2 regions of the Congregibacter litoralis KT71 genome follow, and region 2 is predicted to be linked to the other one. Evidence: predicted binding sites of a transcription regulator. Region 2 holds the regulator's gene; the other holds the start of a gene.

Region 1 (7,854 bases), 1.6 Mb from region 2:
TGCAGCCGTTCACCCGGGTGATAGCGGCGTACCGCCCGGGCGTCTACATCCTCGCGATAAAAGGCCACGTCCTTAAACTCCCGATCAATATAGGGCTGAGCCTGATCGTAAAAATGCGGGGACTCGGGATCGCCGCTCTGGCCGCCGGCGAGAATACTTTTGGCGCGCACCCGGTCACCGAATTCCACTACCGCGACAAAGCTGTTGCCGGAGACCCCGTACAGACGTTTTGTGTTTCGCCCCACGGCCCGGTAAGACGCGAGGGCGCCCCAGTCTCCCGACGCCAGACCCACGGGGAGGCTGGGCTTATCGTCATCAAAACTGAGATTGATATCCCCCGATAATCGCTGGAAGCGGTTGATCTCCCCCCAGGGGGTGTTCCACTGACCGAAATCGTTTTCCAGGCGTTTTACCGCCGACGCAAACACGCGAAGCCGCTCATCGAGAGGCGACTCTTGGCCGAAATAGTTAATCAGCGCCATGCGCCGGAGCCCCCGGGGATTCGCGCCATCCTCCCGATACTGCATACCGTAAAACTGGGCCAGGGACATGGCGACGGAATCTTCGCGGGTACGCCTATCCCAATCCCGCAAAGCGGCAATGGGGGCTGCCAGCTCAGGATAGGGGTCTCCCCCGGCGTCATAAGCCTCAATCAGTCCGGAGATCAGGACCTCGAATCCCGGCAGGTAATTGTCGTAGGCCAGATCAAGAAGCCCCTCCAGCGTTAGATCAGAAACACCCTCTAATACCTGCTGCGCATGGATGCCCCGAAAGTTTTCTTTATCGGGTGCCATGTACACCGGATAATCCTCACGCCTGGGACTGAACGCTCCCGCTGCGGTAAAGGGTGTGGAGTTACAGTTTTGCAGCCAGCCGTTCTCGGGATTGATCACGGTGACAATCTCATCCACCGTATGCAGGCCCTGCCAGTCCGTCGCGGGATTGCTACCGTCCACCGGCCTGGAAAAATCAAACTGCGTATTGCGCCGGGGGATGAAGTTGCCGTGGTAGTAGGCGATGTTGCCCGATGAATCGGCATACACGGTGTTGTTGGAGGAATTCGTGCGCAAATCCATCATCTCGTTGAAACCCTCAAGACCGGATTTCTTGCTACGCACGTAGGACTGCTCCAGTGCCGTCACGGGATCCCAGTTGATCCGGGTCGCAACCCATTGACCGTCGAGCATATGGGTAATGGGACCGTGGTGCGTGCGGTAACGGGGGAAGGTTCGCTCCGCCATGCCATCGGCGGTTTTGTAGCGCAGGGTGACTTCTGACACCTCAACGGGCCGCAATTCATCGCCATAGCGATACATCAAGGCGCCGTCAGCACCATCAGCATCCTCGACAATCTCTTCGACGAACTCGTCCATAAAATCCACACCGGTGGAGGTATGCATCCAGCCCGTGTGTTCGTTAAAACCCTGGTAGACAAAAAACTGCCCCCAGGTGACGGCGCCGTAGGCGTTCAGGCCCTCCTCACTCACCACGTGGACCTCACCGCGAAAGTACAGCGAGGTGTGAGGATTGATCAGCAGCATGGCATTGCCGGAGCGCGTGTGCTCACCGGCGATGGCAAAGCCGTTGGAACCCAGATGCTGTTCGTAGCCCAGCGTCGGCTCCCGCGCCTGCTCCAATTGCGCTAGGGCGATGGAGCGCCCTTCGCCGTAAAAAGCCTTGATACCATCAAGCGGAATTTGCTCGATATCACCGCCGATAGAGCCCTCGAAAAAGAACATGGGCATCCAGGGCTCAAAGCGGGTGAGGACCTTGGGCGTCACCTCCGGATGTGTCGCCAGGTAATAGTTCAATCCATCGGCAAATGCGTCACAGAGGGCCTGAAGCCATGGCGGCGCCTTGGCGTAGGCGGCTTTCGCTTCGTCCGTGGACATATACAGCCGGGCGCGGAGGTCGCTGAAAAGCGCGGCCTCCCCCTCGGCTTCCGCCAGGCGGCCGATCGCCCAGTAATAGTTGCGCTCCACTCTCGGAAAATCATCCTCCGCCTGGGCATACAGCAGGCCGAACACCGCGTCCGCATCGGTCTTGGCGTAAATGTGGGGCACACCGTAATCATCCCGGATGATAGTGACGGCCGCAGCACGCGCCTCGAGACGCGCAAGCTCAGGATCCACGGCAACACTTTTCTCACTCTCACAGGCCGTGAGCACCACAACGGTGCAGAGGGCGACCCACCAACGGAACACTGCAGAAAAACGCATAAATCCACTCACTGTTTACGGGCTACAAAAACATCACGTTATCACCGAAGCGTCACAAAAACGTCACCGTTTCGCCGCATTTTCTTCATCAATCTGTCATGCAGCTGCCACAGGCTTGTCATCTTTGCTTTCGCCCGCATCGGGCCCCATCGGAAGGGAGTTAACGCATGTCCTACAAACGTTTACTAATCAGTCTTGCCCTTATCGGACCTCTGAGTCTAGCGGGTTGCGAGGGCGACGACGGTGCCGATGGCGCCCAGGGCCCGGCCGGACCCGCGGGCCCTGCAGGCGAGCCTGGCACGGACGGCTCAAGCAGCAGTGCCAGCACCATAGCCCTGAGTTTTCTGGGCCGTTATGAAACAGCGGAGTTCGATGAGTCCGCCGCAGAGATCGTTGACTACGACCCCGCCACCGAGCAGGCCTTCGTGGTCAATGCAAACTCCGGACAAATCGATGTTATCGACATCAGTTCGCCTTCGACCCCGACTCTTGCCAGCTCCCTTGACGTGGCCGCAGACGTTGCGGGGGCGATTGCCGACCTGGCCGATGCCTCTGCCCTCGGCGCTGCAAACAGCGTAGCCGTCTCCGATGGCGCCCTGGCCGTTGCCATCGAGGCAGACACCAAGCAAGACAACGGTTACATCGCTTTCTATCAGACCGACGGCACATTCCTCTCTGCCGTCGAGGTCGGCGCGCTTCCCGACATGGTGACCTTTACACCCGATGGCAACAGCGTACTGGTCGCCAACGAAGGCGAGCCCAATGGCGATTACAGTGTTGACCCCGAAGGCAGCGTCAGCCTCATTGACGTCTCAGGCGGCGTGTCTGCCGTCACCCAGGCGGATGTGACTATGCTGGATTTCACGGCGTTTAACAGCGGCGGCAGCAAGTCTCTGGGCAGCGGGGTGCGAATCTCGGCCAAGGCAGCCAGTGTTGCTCAGGACCTCGAGCCGGAATACCTCACCGTGTCTTCGGACAGCAGCACCGCCTGGGTCGCTCTCCAGGAAAACAACGCCGTGGCGGTGGTTGATATCGCCGGCGCAGAAATCTCCGCCGTTCTGGGACTGGGTTACAAGGATCACGGTCTCATCGGCAACGAATTGGATGCGAGCAACCGCGACGGTGGTGCCAATCTCCAAAGCTGGCCCCTGCGCGGACTGTTCATGCCCGACACGATCACCAGCTATGACTATGCGGGCAGCACCTATCTGGTTACGGCCAACGAGGGCGATGCCCGGGAGTACCTGACCGATGCCAGCGACGAGGCCGACTGCACGGCCCAGGGCGGCTTTGATTTTGACGACGGTGATTGCTTCCACTACCTCGACGAGATTCGCGCGGGCGATCTTCTGGATGTGGGCGCGACCGTTGAGCTGGGCAACCTCAGCCGCTTCGCTCCCGACCTGGAAACCCTGCTCCAGAACGAAAACCTCGGTCGTATCAAGATTGTCGTTGATCAGGGCGTGACCGGCTGCAGTGATCTGGCTACCACCGGGCAGCCCGATGCCAGCTGCAGCTATGAAGCACTTTACAGCTACGGCGCCCGCTCCTTCTCCATCTGGGAGGGCAGCACCGGTGCCCTGGTTTTTGACAGTGGCAGTGACTTTGAACTGATCACGGCCCAGCGTCTCGGCGAGGGCTTTAATGCCAGCAACGATGACAACGAGGGCGATGATCGTTCCGACGACAAAGGGCCTGAGCCCGAGGCTGTGGAAGTTGCTACCATCGGCGGCAACACCTATGCCTTCATCGCTCTCGAGCGCGTCGGAGGCATCATGGTCTACGACATCAGCAACCCCCAGTCCGCGGAGTTCGTGCAGTACATCAGCACCCGGGACTTCTCTGTAGATATCGGCGATCTGGTCGATGCGGGCGACTTTTCCGCTGCGGGTGATCTTGGTCCCGAGTCCATCAAGTTTGTCGCCGCCGATGACAGCCCCAGTGGCGAACCCATTCTCATCGTCGGCAACGAGGTCAGCGGCACCACGGCGATCTTTGGCGTGACGGTCGTCGGTAGCGACTAAGGCCCCTAACAGCAGCTAAAGCAGCCCCGCCTACTTCTCCAGGCGGGTTTTTTTTTCGCCTAATTTTCATCTTGCAAGCAGGCAGCTTCCGCTTCCTGAGCAAAGCGCATCGCCCGCTCCTTATCGCCCATGGGTGAAAACACATAGGTCTCGTTGAATCTGTTGTAGCGGTCCTGAGCCACCAGGCAAGGAAACTCCGACTGTGGTAAATCACCCGTGCAGCCCGTGAACCCCAAGGTGAGCATTACAACAGACGCCGCCATGACCCGAGATCGGTGCATATCGTAAGAAACCCCTTCATTGCAGATTGCATAAGCAACCCGGATAAATCAGCATAGCGCCCTCTCGCGTCACAACACAGTCATATTCTCAGGGGAACCCGGTCATGAAAACGCGCATCACGGAAATGTTTGGCATTGAGCATCCGATTATCCAGGGCGGCATGCACTATGTCGGTTTTGCGGAGCTCGCCGCTGCCGTATCCAACGCCGGCGGCCTGGGCATTATTACGGGACTCACCCAGAAAACGCCGGAGGATCTGGCCAATGAAATCGCCCGCTGCAAGGAGATGACGGACAAACCCTTCGGCGTAAACGTGACGTTTTTACCCGTGGTCAACGCTCCGGACTATCCGGGCATCATCAAGGTCATCATCGACGGTGGCGTCAAGGTGGTAGAGACCGCAGGCAACAATCCCTCCGAGTATCTGCCGGCGCTCAAGGAAGCCGGCGTCAAGGTAATTCACAAATGCACCGCGGTACGCCACGCCCTCAAGGCCCAGAAAATCGGTTGTGACGCGGTATCCGTGGATGGCTTCGAGTGCGGCGGCCACCCCGGCGAAGACGACATTCCCAATATGATTCTCCTGCCCCGGGCCGCCGATGAGCTTGAGATTCCTTTTGTGTCGTCCGGGGGCATGGCGGACGCTCGCTCCCTCGTGGCCTCCCTGGCCATGGGCGCCGAGGGCATGAACATGGGCACGCGCTTCCTGGCCACGAAGGAGGCTCCCGTCCACGAAAATGTGAAGCAGGCAATCCTCCAGGCCACAGAGCTGGACACGCGACTGGTGATGCGACCCCTGCGCAACACCGAGCGGGTGCTCAACAACCCCGCCGTCGAGAAAATCCTCGCCACAGAAAAAGCCAAAGGCAAGGATCTGGAGTTTGGTGATATCGCCGAAGAGGTGGCAGGGGTCTACCCCCGTGTGATGATGGAGGGCGACGTGGAATGCGGTGCCTGGTCCTGCGGCATGGTCGCGGGCCTGATCAACGACATCCCGAGCTGCGATGAGCTCATCAGCAGAATCATGGCGGACGCCGAGGCCATGATCCGCCAGCGACTGAGCGGTATGCTGTAGCTCAGTTATCCACTGCTCCACGTTGCGCTTAGCGCACCATGAACGTCACCGGCGCTTCCTTCCTTGATCTGGGAACCTTTGCCCGCATCGCGGGCATTCTGTTTCCCATTGTTGCCATCGTCATCGCCGGCTTCTTCTACGGCCGCAAACACAATCCCGAAATGTCCGTGGCCAATCGCCTCAATATGGATGTGTTTGTCCCTGCCCTGATTCTCGGCGCGATGATGAGCAAGAGTTTTGACCCGGTGCGCTATGCCGGCCTGGCAGCCGGAGCGGCGCTCATCGTTCTGTGTAGCGGGCTCATGGCCCGCCCCCTCGCCAAGGTCCTGGGCATCGAGTGGCGAACCTTCGTGCCGCCCATGATGTTCAACAACTCCGCAAACATCGGTATTCCCCTGGCAGTGCTGGCCTGGGGAGATGATGCATTGGCTGCGGCGGTTATCCTCTACAGCGTCTCCAATGTGCTGCACTTCTCCGTGGGTCTGCACATGCTCGATCGCGATGCACAGCTCAAAACCCTGTGGCGCAACCCCACGCTCCTGGCCGTATTTGCCGGACTCGGCATCTCCCTCATGAGTATTCCCGTCTGGCCGCCCCTGGTAGCGGCGCTGCAGCTCATGGGGAACGTGGCGGTACCGCTACTGCTGTTTGCCCTGGGTGTGCGCATGCGCGAAATCCGCTTTGACGCCCTCACCGCACCCCTCGTTGGCGCTTTTCTGAAGCCTGCCGTTGGCATGCTCCTGGCTTGGGGTTTCTCGCGATTGCTGGGACTCAATGAACGGGACACGGCAATGCTCATTGTCTTTGGCGCCCTTCCCCCGGCGGTCATGAACTTTTTGTTTGCAGAGCGCTACGCCCGGGATCCCCAGCGCGTCGCGGCGATTGTGCTTATAGGCAATCTCGCATCCCTGATCCTTCTTCCGCTAGCCCTGGGTATTGTGCTGCAATGAAGCGTGTTCAGTGGCTGCCCTTGACCTGGCCCCTCAAGTACTGGAGGGTGCGTCAGCACTATTTGCGGAGAACCTTCTTATGGCGACAGTTCTGATAACAGGGGTTAATCGCGGTCTGGGTCTGGAATTTATCCGCCAGTACGCCGCCGCGGGATGGACGGTCCTGGGCACCTGCCGGGACCCTGACAATGCTGTGGAAGCGAAAGCCCTCGCCGCCGCAGAACCCTGCGTAACGCTTTATAAACTGGATGTCGGCGATACGGACGCCATCGCGGAACTGGCTGACACCTTGCGGGGCACCGCCATCGACGTCCTGATTCTCAATGCCGGCGTCATGGCAGAACGAACGGGACTGGGAACTCTGAAAGCCGAGGAATTCCAGCATGTGATGAATATCAATGTCGTCGCGCCGGCGATGTTGATTCAGGCCTTCGCCGATCATGTGGCAGCCAGCGAGAAAAAAGTGATTGTCGGCATGGGGAGCACCCTGGGCAGCATCGGCGGTAATAACAGCGGCGGGCTGTACAGCTACCGCAGTTCCAAGGCCGGCCTCCACGCGATCATGAAGAATGCCAGCATCGATCTTAAGGAGAAGGCGATCATCGCCATCGCCATGCACCCGGGCTGGGTGGTCACAGACATGGGTGGCCACGGCGCTGACATTCAGACGGACACATCCATCGCCGGGATGATGGCCGTGATTGAACAGCTCACCCCCGACGACAGCGGCCGACTCCTGACCTACACGGGCGAGGAATTACCCTGGTAGTACTCTGGCAGGGAGGGGTCGGCGTTTCGCTGTGCGTTCAACCTGCTTTTGAATCTGCTTAAAACACACTTTTGACGCCGCGCCGCCTTTGTAGCGTGGCATAACCACTCTGGAGAAACGCCATGACCCCTTTATTGAGTATTGTTGTTTACACGACCCTGCTGACTTTTCTGGCGATTATGCTGGGAGCGTTTCTACGCAACCGCGAATGGACGCCCGAGGGCCTGAAGGCGGGGCTGAGCAATCGCGATAATCTTCCCGACGCCACGCCCCTCGGAGGACGCGCTGAGCGCGCTGCCAACAACAGCATCGAAGCCCTGATTCTGTTTGTACCTCTCGCCCTTACTGCCCAGGCAGCGGGCATGGCCGAGGCGGCCACCCTCGGTGCCACGGTGTTTTTCTGGGCTCGGGTGGCCTACCTGCCCATCTATCTCGTGGGCATTCCCTATCTGCGCAGTCTGGTTTGGGGCGTGGGCGTTGCGGGACTGGCCATGATGGTCATGGCGCTTCTGGCTTAACAGAGCCGCCGTGTAAG
Region 2 (7,854 bases):
GCGGCCCCTGGAGTTTTGCGCCTATGCATCGGGCCAGCATCCCGAAGAGGGCTGGCCGGGATCGCACTGGGATGTATTGCAGCTGTTTGCGAGCTGGGGGGTTCCCATCAGTCGCTATGCCGAACGTCTGTCGGGTCTGGATGACTGTATCGACTATTTCCATCGCCTGGGGGACGAGCGGGATGCCCTGAGCTTTGACATTGATGGCATCGTGTACAAGGTGAATGACTTTGCGGCGCAGCGTGAGCTGGGCTTTGTCGCCCGGGCTCCCCGTTGGTCCATTGCGCGAAAATTTCCCGCTCAGGAGGCGGTGACGAAAGTGACCGGTGTTGAGTTTCAGGTGGGCCGGACCGGCGCGATCACACCGGTAGCAAGACTGGAGCCGGTATTTGTCGGGGGCGTTACCGTCAGCAACGCCACGCTGCATAACATGGATGAAATTGCGCGCCTGAACCTTCACCACGGTGACAGCGTGGTTGTGCGGCGTGCCGGTGACGTGATTCCCCAGGTGGTGTCGGTGATCGCGGAGCGGCGAGAGGAGTCTTCTGCGCCCATTGATGCACCTCCCAGCTGTCCCGTATGCCAGTCGCCTGTGGAACGCGTGGCAGGCGAAGCTACCCTGCGCTGTACCGGTGGACTGGTTTGCGCGGCGCAGTTGAAGGCGGCCGTGCGTCATTTCGCCAGTCGACGGGCTATGGATATCGACGGCCTGGGTGAAAAGATCGTTGAGCAACTCGTGGACCGGGGATTGGTGCGGGATGTAGCGGACCTCTTCAAACTTGAGCAGGGAGCTTTATTGTCCCTGGAGCGCATGGGTGAGAAGTCCGCGGCCAAACTGTTAGCGGCGATTGATGCCAGTCGACAGACCACGCTCCCGCGTTTCATTTTTGCTCTGGGTGTCCGCGAGGTGGGAGAAGCCACGGCCCTTGCCCTGGCCAATCACTTTGGCACGCTCGAAGCCCTCAGCGGCGCGGATCTCGACGATTTGCTGGAGGTGCCCGACGTCGGTCCTGTGGTCGCCGAGCATGTGCACGGGTTTTTTCGCGCGGATGCCAATCTGGGCGTGTTGCGGCGACTCCTCGAGGCGGGGATTGCCTGGCCTGCCGTTGCCGTGGCCCCGGAGGTCGGCGGCGCTCTCGACGGCCAGGTGTGGGTGGTCAGTGGCAAGCTTGAGAGCCAGTCCCGTGATGAGGCCGAGGCAGCGTTGCGGGCTCTGGGTGCTCGCACTGCCAAATCCGTGTCGGGGAAGACGACGGTGCTTCTCGCCGGACCGGGAGCCGGTAGCAAGCTGAGCAAAGCAGAATCCCTCGGGGTTGAGGTGATCAGCGAAGCGGAGTTTCTGACCCGCCTGGAGGCGGCGGCTCCATGACAGCGTCCGCCGGGGCATCGTCGTATCTCATCATGACCCTGGTGCTGCTTTTCCTCGTCAGTGCCTGCGCGACCTCTCCACCGGCGGATGTTGACAATATCTGCAACATTTTTGATGACAAGCGGGGCTGGTACGATGATGCGCGGGACGCAGAAAAGGCCTGGGGTAGTACCATCGCCGTGATGATGGCCATCATCCATCAGGAGTCGCGGTTTGTTGCCAACGCCAAGCCGCCTCGGAAGAAGATCCTCGGCTTTATACCCGGCCCCCGTCCCTCGGACTCTTACGGCTACAGTCAGGCCCTGGCGTCTACCTGGGAGGGCTATAAGCGCTCCGCCGGTCGTTACGGTGCAGACCGAGATGATTTTGGCGATGCCATTGATTTTGTCGGCTGGTACAACAATCAGTCGTTTCGCCGAAACGGCATCCAGAAAAACGACGCTTACCGGCTGTACCTTGCTTACCACGAGGGTCACGGGGGTTATGAGCGCGGCACCTATCGCTCCAAGGACTGGCTCCTTGGTGTCGCCCGCAAAGTGTCAGACCGATCTATACGCTACGAGCGGCAGCTCGGGGCTTGTCGGGAGCGTCTGGAGGAGGATAGAGGGTGGTTTCCCTGGTTTTGATTGTGACGTTTTTGTGTCCAAAAAGACCGTGTCTGTCATCTTTGTGTCATCTGCGGGTTGCAAGATTCACCGCTTCAGCAGGCCTGCGGGAGAACAGGGATGAGTGAGCGAACGGTACTGGTGGTGGATGATGAGTTTGCGATTCGCGACATGTTGCGCATGGCGCTGGAAATCGTCGATTACCGCTGCCTTGAGGCGGATAACATTCAGGATGCTCACGCCATTGTTGTCGATCAACGGCCGGATATTGTGCTCCTGGACTGGATGCTGCCGGGAGGCAGCGGTATTGAACTGCTGCGGCGGCTCAAGCGCGACGATACGACGCAGGAGATACCCGTGATCATGCTGACGGCAAAAACCGCCGAGGACAATGTGATTCAGGGCCTTGAAGTCGGCGCGGATGACTACATCACCAAGCCCTTCGCGCCCCGGGAACTCATCGCCCGCATCAAGGCGCTCCTGCGACGCTCCGGGGTGGGTGAGAGCGCTGATCGTATGCAGGTCTCCGAACTGGTACTCGATGGCAAAAGCCGGCGGGTGTACCTCGCTGATGAACCCCTGGATATGGGGCCCACGGAATTCAATCTACTGCAGTTTTTTATGTCCCACCCCGAGCGCGCCTACAGTCGCAATCAGATGCTCGATCAGGTGTGGGGTGCAAACGTTTATGTCGAGGAGCGCACCGTGGACGTGCATATCCGCCGCTTGCGCAAGGCCCTGCAGGTAGAGGGCAAGGACTATAGCGGTCTGATTCAGACCGTGCGGGGCACGGGCTATCGCTTCTCTTCCCGGGGAGTACCCGCCGGTTGAGTCTCGCGGGCAGCTGGCGTGCTGAATTACGGAAGCTGCTGCTGGTTCTGGCCGCCTCGGGCGTCCTTGGCTGGGTTACGGGCTACACCCTCGAGATGCTGTGCATCGGGCTCAGCGTGCTCTCCGGTATCTGGCTCTGGCAACTCTGGCTCATGCGTCGGTGGCTTCAGGACCCTGATCAGCCGCCACCGGAGAGTGGAGGCATCTGGGGTCTCGTCTATGACACCATCTACGGTCTGCAACGGGAAAACCGTGAGGCCCGTGGTCGCCTCCAGTCCACCGTTGACTACCTGAGAAGTTCCTTCGCGTCCATGCGCGATGGCGTGCTGATCCTCACTCAGAGTGGCGCCATCGAGTGGTCTAACGACGCCGCGGAAGGTCTTCTGGGGCTTCAGTACCCCCGGGATCGCGGCCAGCCGGTCTTGAACCTCCTCCGCTGGCCGGCGTTTCACGATTACTTTTTAAATGGCGATTTCCAGCAGCCCCTGCAAATCCCTAACGACCGCAATAGTCGGCAGATATTGCAGGTTGAGATCACGACCTTTGCCGGCGGAGACTTTCTGCTGTTTTTCCGCGACGTGACCCGGGTCGTGCAGATGGAGCAGATGCGTCGGGACTTCGTAGGCAATGTGTCCCATGAGCTGAGAACGCCCCTGACGGTGTTCAAGGGATATCTGGACACCTTGGTCTCCAGCGAGTTGTTCGAGGATCCGCGCTTTCAGAAAGCTGCAGCGCAAATGGATATGCAGGTTCAGCGAATGGAGAACCTCCTGACGGACCTGCTGTGGCTCAGTCGCATCGAAACCGTGAGCGAGGATCGTGAGACGGAAGACGTCAACATGGTTGCCATGCTTGAAGAGCTTCGCGAGGAGCTACGCTCCAGCCACCCCGATCGTCTCGTAGTTTTGGAAGTGGAGACCCAGGACACGGTGAAGGGCAACTATCGCGAGCTCCGCAGTGCTGTGTCCAACCTGGTCATCAATGCACTCAAGTACAGCGAAGATGACAAGCCTGTGCGTGTCAGCTGGGTTCACGGCAATGGCGCGCTGGTGTTGAATGTTGTGGATGCCGGCGTTGGTATCGAGGAGGAGCACATCGCGAGAATCACCGAGCGTTTTTACCGCGTCGACGAAAGTCGCAATGCGCGCACCGGTGGTACGGGGCTGGGTCTGGCCATTGTAAAGCACGTTGCGGCAAGCCATCGAGCGGAGCTGATCATTGAGAGTGAACCCGGACGTGGGAGCCGCTTCGCGTTACACTTTCCGTTGTGAAATACCGCTTTCGTCTCTCCTTTGCCCTGGCGCTGTACGCCTGTTTTGGGGCCCCACTACAAGCTGCTGAGCCCCTCTCCGGCAAGGTGGTCAGTACGGGTTCCGACACCATGGGGTCTCTTACTTCTATTTGGGCAGAGATGTTGACGGCGCGGCACTCCGGTGTGTCGGCGCAGGTCCGTGCCATTGGGTCCGGGGCAGCGCCCACGGCGCTGGTTCAGGGCACGGCGAATATCGGTCCCATGAGCCGGCCCATGTCTCCCGAGGAGCTCAGCGCATTTACGCGAAAATATGGATATCCACCCACGGCGGTGCCTGTCGCCCAGGACGCCTTGGCGGTTTTCGTGCATAGAGACAACCCCCTGGATAGCATCACCACAGCGCAACTGGATGCGGTGTTTTCCGCGACGCGGCGCTGCGGATATCCTCAGGCCATTCGCTCCTGGGGTGAATTGGGCCTGGGAGCGCCATGGAATCAGCGCGTGATCAGTGCCTATGGTAGAAGCGCCGCATCGGGTACCTACAGTGTTTTTCGTCGCCAGGTGCTGTGTACCGGAGATTTTGCGACGCAGCTGAATCGCCTGGTGGGTTCTTCAGCCGTCGTACGTGCCGTAGCCACGGATGCCTATGGCATCGGCTACGCGAGTGCGGGCTTTCTCAATGCGAGTGTTAAACGACTGCGCGTTCTCGACAGCGGCGGGGTGGATGAGGCGGTGCTCGCCCGACGTCTGTTTGTTTACATCAATCGCCCACCGGACGCGCCCGTGGACGCGCTGACCGCGGCTTTTCTGGAAATTGTTTTCAGCACCGAAGGACAGCGTGAAGTGGCCCGCCTGGGCTATGGGGCGCTGCCCCTTGCGGAGCGCGGGGAGCTGCGTGTCCGCCTGGGTTTGTCCCGTGACTGAGACCCCATTCAGAATTGCCGCTCGGCGGCGCGCCCGGGATCGTATGGCCACGGTGGCTATCGCTGCCGCCGGTGGCGCTGTGATCATCATGATTCTCCTGATTCTGGCTTATCTCTTGTACGTGGCCATGCCCCTTGCGAGTGTCACCAGGATCGAGGCTGTGTCCACGGAAACGCTGCCTGCCAAGCGCTCATCCTTGGTTTTTGCCGGCGAACGGCGCTTTCTTTTGCCAGAAGGTGCAAGGGGCGCCTCTGGCGAGGTGCGCCGCGCCGGGCAACACGCGGTTCGTTTACGGGCCGACACCCTGGAAGTTTTTGCGATTCCACCGGCGGGTCTGGGTGGCGATAATAATCGGCCCGAGACTCTTGAGGTGCAGGCAACGATAGGTGTTAGCGGCGCGCTGCCTGCCAGTCTGGCAGTTGACGCCAGGGGCGAGCGTCTGCTCTACGCATTTTTTGACCAACAGGGAGTGCTCCACGCGGGAGAGCTCGACAGGCCCGCCCCATCGTCCGGCGTGGCAAAGCGCCATAGGTTGATGGCGCTAGAGTTCTCCTCGGGAGTCGTTCAGGTGGACGCCGGGTCTGGTCTGGTGGTGGTCGTCAAGGACCGATCCTATCTTCGCTGGACTCCCGGCGCCCCTTCGAAGAGTCTCGTGCAAGGGCAACTTCCCCGGGTTCAAAGTGTTGCAAAACATCTCGCCTGGGGGCCCAATCATGAAACCCTTTTACTGGTCGATGAGGATAACCGGGTGTATCGCTTTGATACGGCGCGCGCGGATTTTCCTTTATTGGGCGAACCCTGGGTAGCGCCCATCAATGTGCGTGGTCTGGTGAGTGAAGACCGGCGCCGCGTGGTCTACTTCTTCGGCGAAGAGGGCGAGCTTCTGGTGCAGGTGCCCAGTAGCAAGGAGGAACTGCTCCGGGAGATTGTCCCCGCGCTCAAGGGTCCGGGAGACCTTGGCCTGGATGTCGATGACAACGTTCTTTACCGGCTGACGGACACGGAGCGGGTGCGCGTAAGGCTTAGAAACCCGTCGCCAGAAACGGGATGGCGAAGTCTCTGGCTTGCTCAATGGTTTGGTGGCTACGATGCGCCGGGACAGTACTGGCATCCCGACGGTGCCGCGATCGGAGTCCTGTCAAAGCTCAGCCTTTCGCCTTTGCTCTACGGCACTTTCAAGGCAGCGATCTACGGCATGCTCCTGGCTATTCCCCTGTCCCTGGGCGCAGCGGTATACACCGGCTATTTTTTACCGCCCCGAATTCGCAACCGTGTTAAGCCGAGCATAGAGATGCTTGAGGCTTTCCCTACGGTAGTCCTGGGTTTTGTCGCCGGTCTGTGGCTGGCTCCGCTGCTGGTGGATTATCTGCTCCCCATACTGTTACTGCCCGTACTGCTTCTGGCTTTGCCTCTTCTTCTGTCTCTCATCCACCTGCTGCTACAGCTGCTGTCGCCACGTTTTCAGAGACGTCCGCCACGTGTGGCGCTGGTGGCTGCTGTTTACCTTCTCGCAACCTTACTGCTCATGACAAACGGTGAGTTCCTTGAGGGCTGGCTATTGGAGACCTCGATGCGCGACTGGCTTTGGCGCGAGTGGGGTATTGCCTACGAACAGCGAAACGCGCTCTTGGTGGGTATGGCCATGGGTATCGCGATAACCCCCGTGATGTTCTCCATTATCGAGGACTCTATATTTGCCGTACCCCGGAGTTTGTCCGACGGCAGTCTGGCCCTGGGGGCTACGCGATGGCAGTCCCTCGCGAGGGTGGTGCTTCCCGCAGCGTCGCCGGCTATTCTGTCAGCGCTGCTGATCGGTATTGCCCGGGGTCTTGGAGAGACCATGATTGTTCTCCTGGCAACAGGAAACACCCCGCTCATGGAACCGGGGGCATTTACCGGGCTGCGAAGCCTGAGTGCGAGCATCGTGGTAGAGCTTCCGGAGGCGGGGACGGAGAGTGTGCAGTTCCGGCTGCTGTTTCTCGCTGCGTTGGTACTTTTTGGTCTGACCTTTGTCCTCAACACCGTCGCAGAGCTGTTTAGACAGCGTCTGCGTTATGCCTATGCAAACCGCTGAACCGTCCGTGACCGTGTCGAGGTTGCAAAGCGGTGTCCGTCGCGCCGAGCCTATGGTCTGGTTGAGTGCCGGTGCCGTGGTCCTTGCCCTGATGGTGTTGCTGGGTTTGTTGACCTTGCTGGCATCCCGGGGCTTTCCACACTTCTGGCCCCAGCCCCTGATACAGCTGCAAAGCGCCGAGGGTAACCCGCAGATCCAACTGGGCGTGATTCTTGATCGTGAGCTGGATACGAAGGAAACCCTCCATCGCGTGCTGCTACACCGTGGTGCCGAGGATTACTACGATTCGCCGTTGTTGTGGATAGACGAGGGGCGCGTAACGGATCGCAAGGTGCCCGAGAGTGCCGTGGTGATCGAGCGGAAAAACCAGGGACCTGTTTTTGGCTTTTTACAGGCCCTGGAGACAAAGAAACACTCGCAGGCCCTCACGGGTCTGTCGCCACTGGCTCAGATAGCCAGGGTGGAAACGGCCCTGAGCGAAGGCCTCCCCGGGGCGGGTGGCCTGCTGCAGCTGCGCCTCGCATCCGGGCGGGTCATTGAGGTATCCCTTGAGGATTTGAGAACGGTCTATGCGCCAAATGCCATGACCGCGCGGGATAAGATCGCCCATTTCTTCGCGGCGATGGGGCGTTTTCTCGGTGATTCACCCCGTCAGGGCAATAGTCAGGGCGGCGTGTTTCCGGCCATTCTGGGCACCGTGATCCTTGTCATACTCATGGCCTTGATTGTGTCCCCGGTGGGCGTTCTGGCTGCAATTTATCTCCAGGAGTATGCCTATCGCGGGCCTGTGACCCGACTC

Evidence for each region. The regulator PhoB, encoded in region 2, activates phosphate uptake and scavenging genes when phosphate is short. The targets are predictions, from matches to a motif close to TGTCATAAANNTGTAACA.
Region 1: a site for PhoB is predicted at 2,314-2,331, ahead of KT71_RS15850 (choice-of-anchor I family protein). Genes of this name have one in related genera too.

What each region holds. Positions count from the first base shown of each region.
Region 1 covers NZ_CM002299.1:3,496,423-3,504,276, forward strand. The annotation lists gene KT71_RS15845 (acylase) at 1-2,219, opposite strand, end outside; gene KT71_RS15850 (choice-of-anchor I family protein) at 2,387-4,243, shown strand; gene KT71_RS15855 (hypothetical protein) at 4,303-4,506, opposite strand; gene KT71_RS15860 (NAD(P)H-dependent flavin oxidoreductase) at 4,629-5,600, shown strand; gene KT71_RS15865 (AEC family transporter) at 5,639-6,550, shown strand; gene KT71_RS15870 (SDR family oxidoreductase) at 6,630-7,319, shown strand; gene KT71_RS15875 (MAPEG family protein) at 7,442-7,837, shown strand.
Region 2 covers NZ_CM002299.1:1,944,591-1,952,444, forward strand. The annotation lists gene ligA (NAD-dependent DNA ligase LigA) at 1-1,369, shown strand, start outside; gene KT71_RS08950 (transglycosylase SLT domain-containing protein) at 1,366-1,995, shown strand; gene phoB (phosphate regulon transcriptional regulator PhoB) at 2,095-2,805, shown strand; gene phoR (phosphate regulon sensor histidine kinase PhoR) at 2,802-4,076, shown strand; gene KT71_RS08965 (PstS family phosphate ABC transporter substrate-binding protein) at 4,073-4,981, shown strand; gene KT71_RS08970 (ABC transporter permease subunit) at 4,974-7,055, shown strand; gene pstA (phosphate ABC transporter permease PstA) at 7,036-7,854, shown strand, end outside.